2 linked regions of the Botrimarina mediterranea genome follow. Each later gene encodes a partner of the first gene's protein in a complex. Links are inferred from orthologs where the notes say so. Each region holds a gene or a part of one and is shown on either strand. Other genes may lie near its edges.

What was found.
Region 2: the proteins of accB (region 1) and accD are in contact, whole or in part, in a solved structure (PDB 8UXZ), measured with the Escherichia coli proteins. The link is inferred for Botrimarina mediterranea from one-to-one orthologs.

What each region holds. Positions count from the first base shown.
Region 1 is NZ_CP036349.1:3,275,554-3,283,735, forward strand. What follows is about bases 205-3,175. They hold accB (acetyl-CoA carboxylase biotin carboxyl carrier protein), read right to left. Parts: upstream 1,957-3,175; coding sequence 1,453-1,956; downstream 205-1,452. Other genes in these bases: accC (acetyl-CoA carboxylase biotin carboxylase subunit), read right to left, coding at 205-1,344; Spa11_RS12680 (M24 family metallopeptidase), read right to left, coding at 2,189-3,175. Also shown: more of accC, read right to left, coding at 1-204; more of Spa11_RS12680, read right to left, coding at 3,176-3,277; Spa11_RS12685 (hypothetical protein), read right to left, coding at 3,394-4,779; Spa11_RS12690 (MotA/TolQ/ExbB proton channel family protein), read left to right, coding at 5,106-6,773; Spa11_RS12695 (hypothetical protein), read left to right, coding at 6,770-8,182. UniProt on the Escherichia coli protein: This protein is a component of the acetyl coenzyme A carboxylase complex; first, biotin carboxylase catalyzes the carboxylation of the carrier protein and then the transcarboxylase transfers the carboxyl group to form malonyl-CoA.
Region 2 is NZ_CP036349.1:4,321,613-4,327,123, forward strand. The notes cover bases 2,606-5,511. They hold accD (acetyl-CoA carboxylase, carboxyltransferase subunit beta), read left to right. Parts: upstream 2,606-3,566; coding sequence 3,567-4,457; downstream 4,458-5,511. Other genes in these bases: Spa11_RS16610 (DNA glycosylase family protein), read right to left, coding at 2,606-3,340; Spa11_RS16620 (ABC transporter ATP-binding protein), read left to right, coding at 5,085-5,511. Outside these bases: Spa11_RS16595 (class I SAM-dependent methyltransferase), read left to right, coding at 1-342; Spa11_RS16600 (glycosyltransferase family protein), read left to right, coding at 447-1,517; Spa11_RS16605 (GNAT family N-acetyltransferase), read right to left, coding at 1,561-2,166; more of Spa11_RS16610, read right to left, coding at 2,381-2,605.

The DNA.
Region 1 (8,182 bases):
GCCCGCCGTGAACGTCCGCTCGACGAACGTCGTGTCGATCCGGGCCTCGCTGAACGCGGTGTGGCTGAGGATCTCTTTGTGGAGCGGGATCGTCGTTTTGATGCCTTCCACCTTTAGTTCGGCGAGGCAGCGGAGCATCGAGGCGATCGCCTCATCGCGGGTTGCCTGGCGCACCAGGAGCTTGCCGATCATCGAGTCGTAGTACGGCGGCACGACGTAGCCCGAGTGGGCGTGCGAGTCGAACCGCACGCCGAAGCCGCCGGGGATCACCAGCCGCTCGATCTTGCCCGGCGACGGCTGGAAGTTCTTCGCGGGGTCCTCGGCGTTGATGCGGCACTCGATCGCGTGGCCCAAGCGCGGGATGTCTTCCTGCTTGAGCCACAGTTCTTCGCCCGCGGCGATGCGGATCTGCGCCTTGATCAGGTCGACGCCGGTGACTAGTTCGGTGACCGGGTGCTCGACCTGGATGCGGGCGTTGACTTCGATGAAGTAGAAGTTGCCGTCCTTATCGACGATGAACTCGACGGTCGCCGCGTTGGAGTAATCGGCGGCCTTGATGAGGCGCACCGCCGCCTCGCACATCTCCTGCCGCGTCTCTTCGTTGATATTCGGGCTCGGCGACTCTTCGATGAGCTTCTGGTGCCGCCGCTGGGTGGAGCAGTCGCGTTCCCAGAGGTGGATGGCGTTGCCGTGCTTGTCGGCGAGGACTTGCACCTCGACGTGGCGCGGGTGCTCGATGTACTTCTCGAGGTAGACGTCGCCGTTGCCGAACGCGGCCTCGGCCTCGGCGCGGGCTTGTTGCAACGCCGACTTGAGCGCCAAGTCGTTCGAGGCGACACGCATGCCGCGGCCGCCGCCGCCGGCGGTCGCCTTGATCAGCACGGGGAAGCCGACCTCGTGGGCGAACTTCACCGCCTCGGACTCTTCGCTGATGCACCCCGCGCTACCGGGCACCACCGGCACGCCGGCCTGACGGGCCAGTTCGCGGGCTGTGTTCTTATCGCCGAGCTTTGCCATCGCCTCGGGCGAGGGGCCGATGAAGTCAATCTGGCAGTTGCGGCAGATCTCGTTGAAGTGGGCGTTCTCGGACAGAAAACCGAAGCCCGGGTGGATCGCCTCGACGTTGCCGACCTCGGCCGCCGCGATGACGTTGGCGATCTTGAGGTAGCTCTCCGACGCCCTCGCCGGGCCGATGCAGTAGGCCTCGTCGGCCAGCGACAAGTAGTTGGAGCCGCGGTCCCCTTCGCTGAAGACGGCGACCGACTCGATGCCCATCTCTTTGCAAGCGCGGATCACCCGCAGGGCAATCTCGCCGCGGTTCGCGATCAGGATCCTTCGGTACATCGAGGCAGCGTCTTGTGTTCTAGCGAAGGCCCGGCAAGCGGGGACGCGTTCGCGTCACGGTTCCGGGAGGGGGAGGGCAGGGCGGCGGGCTACTCGATTCGAACCTAGTTACTCGATACGGAAGAGCGGCTGGCCGAATTCGACCGGCATGCCGTTCTCGACCAGCACCGCCGTGATTTTGCCGCTCGTCTCGGCGGGGATCTCGTTGAAGACTTTCATGGCTTCAATGATGCAGATCGTGGTGTCGGGGCCGACCTGGTCGCCAATCTTGATGAACGGCGCCGCGTCGGGGCTCGACGACAGGTAGAACGTGCCGACCATCGGGCTATTGATCGTCTTGCCAGCCGGAGCGGCCGCGGGGGCCGAGGGCGCCGCCGCTGGGGCAGGGGCCGCCTGAGGAGCCGGGGCAGGCGCCGCCGCGGGGGCATAGGCCGGCGTCGCGGTGAAGACCGGCTGATCGGCCCCACGGCGGAGGCGGACCCGCTGGTTGCCCTGGCGGAGATCGATCTCCGAAAGGTCGTGTTCGTTCATCAAAGCCACGAGCCGACGGACACGGCGGACGTCGAAGACGTCTTGGGCTTCGGTGGGGTCTTGTTTGCTGTCTTCAGCCACGGTCGGGGTTCTCGTCGTCTCTCGGCACGTGCACAGGCGGACCGCTACGGTCGCCCACGGCCCCGCAGTTTACCCGCCAAGGGGGGGCGTCACTAGACCGGACCCGGGAGCGAATCTTTAGGCGAGCCGGGTGGCGTCAGCCCCCGAAGGAAACTGCATTTTCGCCGATAGAGACAGCGCTTCCCTCCGGGGGCTCACGCCACCCCGTTCGCAGGACGTGGGTCTTGAGGGACTAAAGCACGCTACTTTCGATGGACTTCGGCACATCCGAGAGCAGCTCGTGGCCCGTTTTGGTAACCAGCACGTCATCCTCGATCCGCACGCCGCCCCAGCCGGGGAGGTAGATGCCGGGCTCGACGGTCACCACCATGCCGGGGACGAGCTCGTTGGGCATGTTGCGGCCCATCCTTGGCCCCTCGTGGATCTCGAGGCCGACGCCGTGGCCCAGGCCGTGGCCGAACTCCTTGCCGTAACCAGCCTTGGTGATGACGTTGCGGGCGGCGGCGTCGACGTCCTCGCACTTCACGCCCGGCCGGATGGCGTCGATCGCGGCGAGCTGGGCCTCCAGAACGATGCTGTAGACCTTCTGCATCTTCTTCGAAGGCTCAACGTGGAACACCATCCGCGTCAGGTCGCTGGCGTAGAGCGGCGCGAAAACGCCCCAGTCGATGAGCGTGAAGTCGTAGTCGCCCACCACGGCGTCCGTCGGCGAGGCGTGAGGCAGCGCCGCGCGGGGGCCGGCGGCGACGATCGCCGGGAAACTAAGGCACTTCCCGCCGAAACGCCGGGCTTGGTACTCGAGTTCGCGCGCCAGGTCGGCCTCGGTGGCGTCGGGTGTCCACGCCGCCCTCACGACGTTAAAGGCCCGCTTGGCGACGTAGGCGGCGTGGCGGATGGCCTCGACCTCTTCGCGGTCTTTGACGGCGCGGAGCGACTCGACGAGCCCCGCCTGACCCTCGAACCGGACGGCCGGCGCCTCTTCCTTGAGCTGCCGCAGTGAACCAGCCGTCAGCGAGTCTTCCTCGAACCCAAGGACGCCGACGGATTTCTTCTCCAGGAGCTTTGCCGTCGTTGGCAAGATGCGTTCGCCGGGCTCACGCACTAGCAGCCGCAAGCGGGGGCACTCGTCCTCTAGCTGAGTCGTGTAGCGCGGGTCGGTCACGAGGACGGCGTCGTCGCCGGTGACGAGCAGATAACTGTCGTCGCCGGTGAAGCCCGTCAGGTAAGTGACGTTATGGAAGCTGGTGACCAGCAGCGCGTCTACCTTTTGGCGCCGCAACAGCTTCCGCAGATTCGCCCGCCGCTTCTCGTGTGTCGACATACCGACCTTTGATGCTCGTGTCCCGCAGCCGCCGTCAGGAGCGACAGCCGCTTAGGCTAGAGTATCGGCCAGCCCGATTGCGTCCGGCAACCCAGTTCCGCCGGCCACCCCTCGAGTCAGCGGCGCCGACGACGCATCGCAACAAGAACTGTCGACGCTGCGAGGGCGAGGGCGGAGGGCTCGGGGATCGCCACGGCCGAGACGAGTTGAGCGAAGGCCGACGACGAGATCGATCCGCCCAAGGCCTCACGCATCAGGACGAAATCTCCGAGATCAACATTCCCATCGAGGTTGAGGTCGCCCTTCATCCAGGAGTGAACGTTCACGTCTACCGAGCTGGACAACCAGTTGTCGACCAGAATGCCGAGGTCGCCAGTAGCAACACCATTGACGATGCCGCCGGTGACTTGGCCGTCCAGATCGATATCACCCATTTTCGAAAAGGTCGTCCTAGCATCGTCGATCTGCGAAGCATAAGTCGAATAAGAGAGGTCCGAGATGCCCGTAAACCCACCGAACAAGGAAAGCACGGAGGGCTGACCGTTGCCGAAGTAAATGCCATGCATCAAACCGGCGAGCACCCACTCGTCCCCGTCCTTCCAGAAGACCGGCCCGCCGGAGTCGCCCGCCACGCCTTGCGCTTCGTCAGGGAGGCCGTTTTCGTCGAACCGAATAGCAAACCCGATTGTGTCTAAGAAACTTCCCTCCATCAGCATGTTCTGGCTGACCCTAACGACGCCGTTGGGAGTTGTTGAGCTGCGTTGATTGGTCCCCCATTGCCAAGGGGTGGGGGACACCGGCGAGTTCGTGAAGCCGAAACCGCGGTAGGACGAAGTTGGCCAGTCAGCGGGATCGTTCAGCACGGACCCCGATGAGTTGTAGTAGAACTGGCCGTTCGTGTCGTTCGCGTCGTTGAGGGTGCGTATGCGACCCTTGCCAAAGATTGTTAATTGCTCTGACGAGGTATTGGGCAGCCGGGACGCAAGCGTCAACCGTCGGATTTCGGGATCGAGTTCCTCAGGTGACAAACCGGTCGTTGTATCAACGCCGACTCGATAGAGCCGCAAGTCCGAGCTGATGTTAAGGCTGCCATTCGATGTCCTGCGTGTTGACCCGAAGGTCGACGGGTTCGCCAAATTCGTCGCTGAGCCCGGAATGATCGGAAATGTCCCTCCGGCTATTTCGACGCTCCCACTCGTCGCCGTGTCGGCGTGATAGGCGGTCAGAAATAAGTTGTCGCCGAGATAGATGCCCGTCTTGTTCGTGGGCAGGTTGTGTGATCCCGGGTCGTCCACCGGCGGCGTCGTGTTGATTAGCGCCGGCGTGCCGGCGCCGTTCCACGTCTTGACGATCAGCGCGTCGCACGGCGCAACGCCAAACGCCAGCACCGCCGCTAGCAGTGATGTAAGTCGAATCGAATAGAAGGTCGTGTGCGACAAGCTGGGGTCCTCCGTCACCGTTCCGATGGCGACGTCGATGTGCAACGGACAAGAAGCTGGCAAAGCAGGCGCCCACTCCGACACCTCCTCCGACTCGCATTCTACGCGAACTTTGCTCTTAGGGAGAATCAAATTGGTCGGTAGATTCCCGACAAATGCGAGAGATTTGGCCCAGAAAACCTTCCACACGCGTGCAATATTCCGCGATTGGCGTACGCTCCTGCCGGATGCGCCGGCAAAGGGACCCTGAGGGCCCGGCAATCCATTCCGGCTGGAAAACCTAAGACGGATCTACCGGTGGCGCCGAATACAGAATTAATGAGTGTCTGCCCGGGGCGCTAGCAGCGCTGGCGTCCGGGGTCAGGAGCATAAACCGCACGGAAGCAGGCATGATGCCCCCGATCACTTCGATAGCAAACTGGCTGCTGAGGCTGCCCCTCCTTTGGGGTGGGCTCGCTACCCTGGCGTTCTACGCGGCAATGCAGGGCGGCATGATCGGCTCGCCGATCCTCGCCCGATACTGCGCATTGCATCCGGTCGAAGTGACCTCGATGCTGCTGTTCTTCGTCGCCATGGCGGCGCTCGCGATCCGCCTGACAGCGGTGCTCGCCCACCTCGGCGCTACACGTGTCGAGCCGCTGGGCCCAACGCCCGCTGAGGGTCAGTCCGTTGGCGAGGCGCCACAACTGTTGGCGAAGCTCGATTCGCTTTCCGGACCATTGCAACGAACGCCGCTTGTTCGACGTTTGCGTGCCGCTCTAGGCTACGTCGTCAACGTCGGCTCGGGTGACACGTTAGAATCGCACCTTGAGCACCTCGCGCAAGTCGATCGAGACAAAGCCGCTGCCGGCTACACGTTGCCCAAGCTCATGCGGGCGATGCTGCCGATCGTCGGCATGCTGGGCACGATCGTCGGCATCACGATGGCGATCGCCCAGCTCTCGCCCGAGAGCCTCGAGGAGTCCCTCGACCAGGTGATGGCGTCGCTCGCCGTCGCCTTCGACACGACCGCTCAAGCGATGGTGCTGATGCTCATCACCTGGTTCGGTGTCTACGTCGTGGAAAGCACCGAAGAACGCCTACTCGACGAGGTCGATCGTGTCACGGCTAAGCAACTGATCGGCCGCTTCCAGCAATTCGGGTCGCAGAAGGACCCCAATGTCGCTGCGATCCGCCGCATGAGCGAGCAGGTGATCGAGTCGGTCGAGCAATTGACCCACAGCCAAGCGCTGACTTGGCAGATCCTCATGGACGACATGCAGGAACGCTGGCTCAACGCGACGTCCTCGGCAGGCGAGCTACTTACCACCACCCTGGCGAACGGCCTGCGGGAGGGTCTCAAAGACCACGCCACCGGCCTCACCTCGGGGGTCGAGTTGCAGCTAAACAGCTTGGCGCAATCGCTCAACAAGCAGCAGTCGCTAGTCGCAGACGCCGTCAAGACGCAGCTCGTCTCGCTCGAACGGCTCCAAAAAGAACACGCCCAGCGACTGCATGAAACCAGCGAGGTACAAACCGGACGACTCGTCACTAGCGCCGATGGCCTGCTCGGCAATCTCCGCGACGGCCTCGAGCGGATGGCCGAACTGCTCGTCGAAGCCCTGCAGAAGCACGGCGAGACGCTCACCGAGGCCGAGAACGAGCTGGCGAGCGAGAACCGCCGCCACCTCTCGGAAGTCGAAGCGGCGATGGGCGAGGCGATGGTGATCGCCGCCGATCGCCAAGAGAAACTCGTCCGCCAGAGCGAAGCGGTCCTCCGCGAAATGCAACAAGCGCTGGTCTCCGCCGCCGGCGCGACCATCGACCAACAGAAGGAACTCGTCAAACAAGGCGAGGTGCTTCTGAAGGTTGTCGATTCGACCGGGCACGTCCAGCGGCTCGAAGAGACGCTCAACCGCAACCTGTCTTCGCTCGGTCGCGCCCACAACTTCGAAGAGACGCTTATGAACCTCTCGGCGGCGATTCAGCTGCTCAGCGCCCGCGTCGGGCGTGAGTCGAGCGCCCCGAAAGCGATCACCCCCTCGCCGTCGACCGTTCAGCAGCACAAGGCCGCATGAGACGCTCCGCCCGCGGAGAGCCGTCGGCGTTTTCGCTCTTCCCGTTCCTGGCCGTGCTGCTGTGCACGATGGGATCGCTGGTCGTGCTGCTGGTCGCGATGGCGCAAATCTCACGAGAGAAGGCCGAGGTCGAAGCCGAGGCGGCCCGCGTCGCCGCTGAAGCAGCGCGCGTTGACGAAGACTCGCCCGAGCGACGCCAGCTCGAGTCGCAAATCGTCGAAGCAGCGGGCGTCCTCAGCCGACTCCGCCTCGCCAAGGCCGAGGGCCAGCAACGGCTACGACAAGAGCAACAACGGCTCTCCGACATCGAAGACCACCTGCGTCGCCTCAGCGACGAGGCGGAGGCGCTCGTCGCTGAGACCAAGGAGCTGATCGCTGTCGAGGACGAGCACTACGACGACGCGAAGATCGCCGATCAAGAGCTGGAACGGCTCAACCAACTCGCCGGCGAGATCGAAGACGAAATCGAGCAACTCAAGCACGCCGCCGCAGGGCGCGAGCGGAAGTTCGCTGTCGTGCCGCTCCGCGATGGCCGCGCCGGCACGCTCCGCCCGCCAGTCTACTACGAGTGCACCAAGACGGGGATCGTCTTGCAGCCCGAGGGCGTGCATCTCACTTGGCAAGACCTTGTCGCCAGTGATTTCAGCAGCCCCGTCAACGCGGCCGCCCGGGCCGTATCACGGTACTACGAGGAGCACCCAGAGGCCCGCGCCGCCAACGAATCGGGTCGCCCCTACCCGCTGCTGATCGTCCGTCCCGATGGCGTCCTCTCTTACTACCAAGCCCGACTGGCGCTGGAGGGGGCCGACGTCGACTACGGCTATCAACCGGTCGCCGACGATTGGGAGCTCGAGTACGGCGAGAGCAACCCCGTTCTAGCAGCCCAGGTTGAGGACGCCGTTCGAACGGCCCGTGCCGAACGCGAAGGTCTCGCCAAGGTGATCCCGCAAGTGGGGGCGGCCCTCGCCTCGGCTGAGTCGGAAGCCCGTATGGTGATCGCTCTTTCCCATGGACAATCATCCGACGCCGGAGCCGCCGATTTCGCCGGGAACACGGCTGCCGGTCGCGTCGCCACCAACCAAACGGGCATCCGCGTCCGGCCAGCAAACCCGCGTTCGAACAACCCGTTCGAAGGCCTGCGGATCGAGGGGTCGCTCCCCGGCGAGGTCGGCGGCTCGGGCTACAGCGGAGGCATGCCGGCCGCTTCGGCCTTGAGCGAAGCGCCTGTCCCAGGCGCCAAGCAGTCGCCGCTGATAACGGGCATGCCGCAAGCCACGGAAATGACGCCACCTTCGGCCCAGTCAGCTGCTGGCTCACAGAATATTGCGGTTAGCTCCACCGGGCCGGCGGGCGTCGCAGCGACGGCGGTTGAGCCATCTTCCGAAGAGGAAGCGGCGGTTGAAACGCCA
Region 2 (5,511 bases), 1.0 Mb from region 1 along the record:
TCGCTCGATCTGGTGACGTTCACCTACTCGCTAACGATGATCCCCGACTGGTTCGCGGCGATCGAAGAAGCGCAGCGTCTGCTCAAGCCCGGAGGCGTCATCGGCGTCGTGGACTTCTACGTCTCGCGCAAGTACCCGGCCGACGGGCGGCGGAAGCACTCGTACTTCAACCGCAACTTCTGGCCGTACTGGTTCAACCACGACAACGTCCACCCGAGCCCCGACCACCTGCCGATGCTCGAACGGCGCTTCACCGCCGAGTTGGTGGAAGAGTCGCAAGGCAAGCTGCCGCTGCTGCCGATCATCCGCGCGCCGTATTACCGGTTCATTGGAAAGAAGTAGGAAGTTGGAAGTGGGAAGTTGGCGCAAGCGATGCAGCGGCCATTACAACACTTCTAACCAAACTTGCTTCCTCCCACTTCGCACTTCCTACTTCCCACTTCCCTGTGTCCCTCCTCTACTACAGCGTGATGGGCGAGGGTCGCGGCCATGCGGCTCGCGCGCGGGCTGTTGTCGAGCGGATGCGGGGGCGGCATCGGGTGGTGCTATTCACCTCGCACGATGCCCTGGAATTCCTGGCGAAGGAGTACGCAGACGACGCCGAGGTCGACGTCCGTGAGATCCCGGGGCTCAAGTTCCACTACACGACCTCGGGGATCGACAACCTCAAGACGATCCGCCTTGGATTAGCGTTCTGGGCGTCGATGCGGCGGCACACGAACGAATTGGAAGAGGCGATCGTCGCCGAGCGTCCAGACCTCGTCATCACCGACTTTGAGCCCCTGCTCCCCCGCGCCGCGCGACGTCAGGGCGTGCCCGTGTTGAGCCTTGATCATCAGCACTTTCTTTCGACCTACGACCTCTCGACCCTGCCGCGCGAGCTGCGGGATTGGGCATGGCGGATGAGCTGGTCGATCTGGGCCTTCGGCATCCGCCAAGAGCGAACGGTCGTCTCGGCGTTCTACAAGCCGCCGCTGCGTCGCGGTTGCGAGGACGTCGTGCAGGTCGGCCCGCTGATCCGCAGCGCTGTCGCCAGCCGTCAGCCGACGAAGGGCGATTTCATCCTCTCCTACGTCCGCCGGGCGACGCCGCAACGGGTGCTCGACTTGCTGGCGGATCTGCCGATGCCGGTCAAGCTCTACGGGCTCGGTGCACGACCCGCCAAAGGCTCACTGACCTATCACCCCATCGACGAGCAGACCTTCGCCGACGATCTGGCGGGCTGCGACGCAGTGATCGGCGCCGCGGGCAACCAACTCACCGGCGAATCCCTGTACTTTGGCAAGCCGGTGCTGGTGCTCCCCGAACGTCACCACTACGAGCAACGCATCAATGGCGAGTTCGTCGAGCAGATGCAGGGCGGCGAACGGCGGATACTGGAACGCGTCACCGCCGACGACATGCAGGGCTTTCTCGGGCGCCGCGAACTCTACCGCGAGCGCCTCGCCCAAACGCGCCCATGCCCGGACGGCTGCCCGCGCGTGATCGAAGTCATCGAAGAGATGCTCGCATCATGAGCCGTCGGCGCTAGCCGCGCGTGAATCACGGACCGAGCCGCCCTCACCAACCACGACCGCGAAGGTCGATTTCACCAATGGGCCAACCCTCACTCGCTGGATAACGCATCAAGACATCATCCCAGAAGGGATTCGCCTGCGGGTCTTCTTCATTCAGCGAGTTGTAAACGCGGTTTTCGACGAGCTTGCAGCCGATCTGCTCATAGAACGGCTGAACCTTGAAGCTGGTCTGAAACAGCGCGAATGGAAACACGCCCTGATCGACGCGCGCGAACGCCGCGTGCGTCACCGCGGCGCCGAGGCCTTGGCCGCGGCACTCCGGGTCGGTCGCCACGTAAGCGAGCGCCATCACCGTGAGCTCGCCCGCGTTGGCGCCGACCGTGCGGCCGAAAGTCACGGCATGGGCGACGACACGGTCTTCTTGAAGGATGATGTGCGACACCGGGCCGCACTCGACAGGCCCGTCATACTCCTGCCCAATCCGCTTGAGCTGCGCAGCCCTTTCAACCGGCCCTTTGTCGGGCTTCGGAAAAACCTTGGCCAATAGCCCGCCCACGGCGAGGGCTTCGTCCTCGCTGATCTGCATCAGGCGACAGCTCTTGACCGTGTGCTGCATCATTCTCATCAAGCGAATCTCGGAGGTAGACATGGTGCATCCCCCAAGTCTAGCTCACACCCCGCCCCCGTCAGATTAGACCTCGAAGCCAAAAAACGGGCTATCGATTTAGTTGAACCACAAAGGAACGAAGGAACAAAGGATTAAAATAGCCCGCGAATAGCGCGAATGGGCGCGAATAAGACAGTCCATTCGCGCTATTCGCGGGCCCTTAATACTTTCCTTTGTTCCCTCGTTCCTTTGTGGTTCATTTATCAAGCTGCGCTGCGGTGAAGGATGAGCCTACGGTGTCGGCGTCCCAGGTCCAGGCTTCGCCGCGTTGGCTCTCGTAGTCGCGCCAGAGTTCGAACCAGTACGCCAGGAAGCGGTGCGGGCGGTAGCGCTCGTAATGGGTGATGATCTGTGGGTGCAGCGCGAGCGGGTTGACGGGTCGCTCGACGCCTTGGCGTTTGCAGTAGAGGCGGTAGGTTTCGGTGTCGATCGGCAGCTCGTCGTCGCGGTCGAGCAGCTGAAGTACGTTCGCCGCCGAGTAGGGGCCGAACCCATCGAGCGACAGCAGCTTCTCGCGCAGCTCCTCGGTCGAGCGCTCCGGCGACTCGAACCAAGCGGCTTCGAGCTGGCCTTTGGCGAACAGCCGCGCGAGGCCGATGATCCGCTTGGCCCGATAGCCGACCCGACAGACTTTCTGTAGCCGCGCCGGCGTCCAGCGGGCGAGGCGCTCGGCCGAGGGGAAGGCGCCGCCGCCGACGCGCTCGACCAGCAGCTGGTTCATCCGCACCGTGCTCGGCCAGCCGACGTTGCAGCTGGTGATCGTCTTGACCATGTCCTCCAGCAGCGTCGCCGACCGGATCAGCCGGCCGTAGCCGCGGCGTTTGGCGGCGGGGAGAGCCCGGTGGAGCTGGCGGAGGTCTTTGTCGAGGCGGAGCATCCGGCCGATCGCCGCCCGCAGGGCCTGGCGGGCCGGCGGCGAGACGACCACGTCGCAGCGGACCCGCAGGGGCGCCCCCCGTCCGGCGGGTTGGTCGATCGTGGCGTGGAACCGCTCCTCGGGGAGACCGAACTCGGCGGCGTCGAACGATCGCTCCCAAGTGAACTCCTGAGGGCGCCAGCGGTTGGGCGCCAGCAGGAAGTAGCCGTACGAGCAGACTGCCGTGGGGAGCCACAAATCGGCGGGAACGGCGATCGACAGGCGGCTGGGGCGGGGCATTCGGGCCGATTTTTGAGGGAAACTCATGGTCCTGCCGCCATGGTGGCGACCTTAACAGACTGGTAAGATGCGCACGGACGCGCCGGTGGCGCCAGCGGCCCCCGCTGCGCGACGGCTCCGCGTCCTCTGCGAGATTGCTCCCCCTCGCCGTGGGTCTGCCGCGGTCGGGGACGACGCGGCTCTCGTGGCCGCTGAGAAAACAGCTACCCCCGCCCCGCCTTGCCCTATGTCGATCGGCCAGTCGATCCCGCCCGCCGCCATGACGTCTGACAACCAGACGCCCGAAGACGCCTTGCCGACCCCGGCCGCCCCGCGCCCCAAGCGCGGCGTCCCGAGCGGATTGTGGCTGCGTTGCGACGACTGCGGCGAGACCGTCTTCCGCAAGGAAGTCGAACAACTGATGAGCGTGTGCCCGGTCTGCGGCCGGCACATGTATCTCAGCGCGCCCGACCGGGTTCGGTTCATGCTCGACGAGGGGACGTTCGAGGAGTGGGACGGCGACCTGATGCCGGCCGATCCGCTGCAATTCGCCGACAAGAAGCCCTACGCCGAGCGCGTCATCGCCGAGCAGAAGCGGACCGGCCTGAAGGACGCGGCCCTCACCGGCGCGGGCATGATCCGCGGCCGCCGGGTGGCGTTCGGCGTCACCGACTCGGCCTTCATCATGGGGAGCATGGGCTCGGTCGTCGGCGAGCGGCTCACCCGGCTCATCGAGCGCGCCACCGAGCAGAAGCTCCCCGTCGTGATCGTCAGCGGCTCGGGCGGCGGCGCCCGGATGCACGAGGGCATCCTCTCACTGATGCAGATGGCCAAGGTCTCCGCCGCGCTGGCGAAGTACGGCGACGCTGGCGGCCTGTTTATTTCGGTGCTCACCAACCCCACGATGGGCGGCGTCGCCGCGAGCTTCGCGTCGCTGGGCGACCTGGTGTTCGCCGAGCCCAAGGCGCTGATCGGCTTCGCCGGCCCGCGAACGATTAAGGCCACGCTCCGCACCGAACTCCCCGAGGGCTTTCAGACAAGCGAGTTCCTCCTCGAGCACGGCTACATCGACCGCATCGTCCGCCGCGCGGACTTGAAGAGCGAGATCGCGCGGACGATTGACTACTGCGGGAAGTAAGCGGCTGTGCGAACGGTTCGTGGCGCCCTCCGGGGCTTACGCCACGCGGCTCGCTGAGTTCTCGCGTAAGTGCGAGCCGGGCGGCTTTAGCCCCGGAAGCGTGTGCCTTGTAGCGATCAGCCTTCATTGCTGCACACTGACTCCGGTGTCGAATCGGTGGCGCCCACAGCAGGCCCCTGAGGGCCCACAGGAGGCCCTAGGACGGCTCCAAACACCCCGAGGCGAAGTTGGGGCTCGGGGAGGATCAGAACGCCGCTAGAAGGCCGCCAGGAGCCTCTAGCGGGGCGTTACGGATTCCGTGTTTTTCCGATGTTTGCTGACCTTTTCAGTTGCAATTGGCCACCTGTGACCCTTGCCCGACGAGCCCCTTCGCGCGGCCTCGCAAAGAGTTGGTTTCGCAACGGTCGTACTCAGGTCTTGTTGTGGTTGAAGCCCTTGTTCATCACGTTGTAATAGCCCTCGGTAACTCCGAAATTCGAGAGGGAACAGGGAACGCCTCCGTTTGAAGCACCACTCTTCCTTGCAAGTCGCTAAGTACGCCTACTAACGCTTGCTCGTCAGCCGCGTCGCGCTACACTTCTCCGTCCCGCCTCGCTTCCCCTTCCCTACCCCTCGCCCCCCGCTGCCGTGCCCCGTTTGCGTTCGTCCCGCTCGCGTTTCGAGCGGTTCCGTCAGGCTTATCTTGCCGGCAAGGTCGAGGCCGACCTGCCGCCGGGCGCCGCGGACCCTGAGAAGGACCACAAGCGGGCATCCGCCGACGAGCGGCAGCAGTACCTGCGGCAGTACATCGAGTGGCTGTGGCCGCACCGTGGCGCCGTTGCGTTGATGATGGGCCTAGCGCTGGCGGTGGCGACCCTGGAAGTCGCGCAGCCACTGTTCATGCGCTACGTCGTCGATAACGTGCTGCTAGCGGAAGGGCTCACCGACGCCGAGCGGCTCACCAAGCTGCATGTCGCCGGCATCGCGCTGCTGCTGGTGGTCATCGTCGACCGCACGCTCGACATCTGGAAGAACTGCCAGCAACGGCTGCTGAATCTGCGGGTCATCCAGGCGT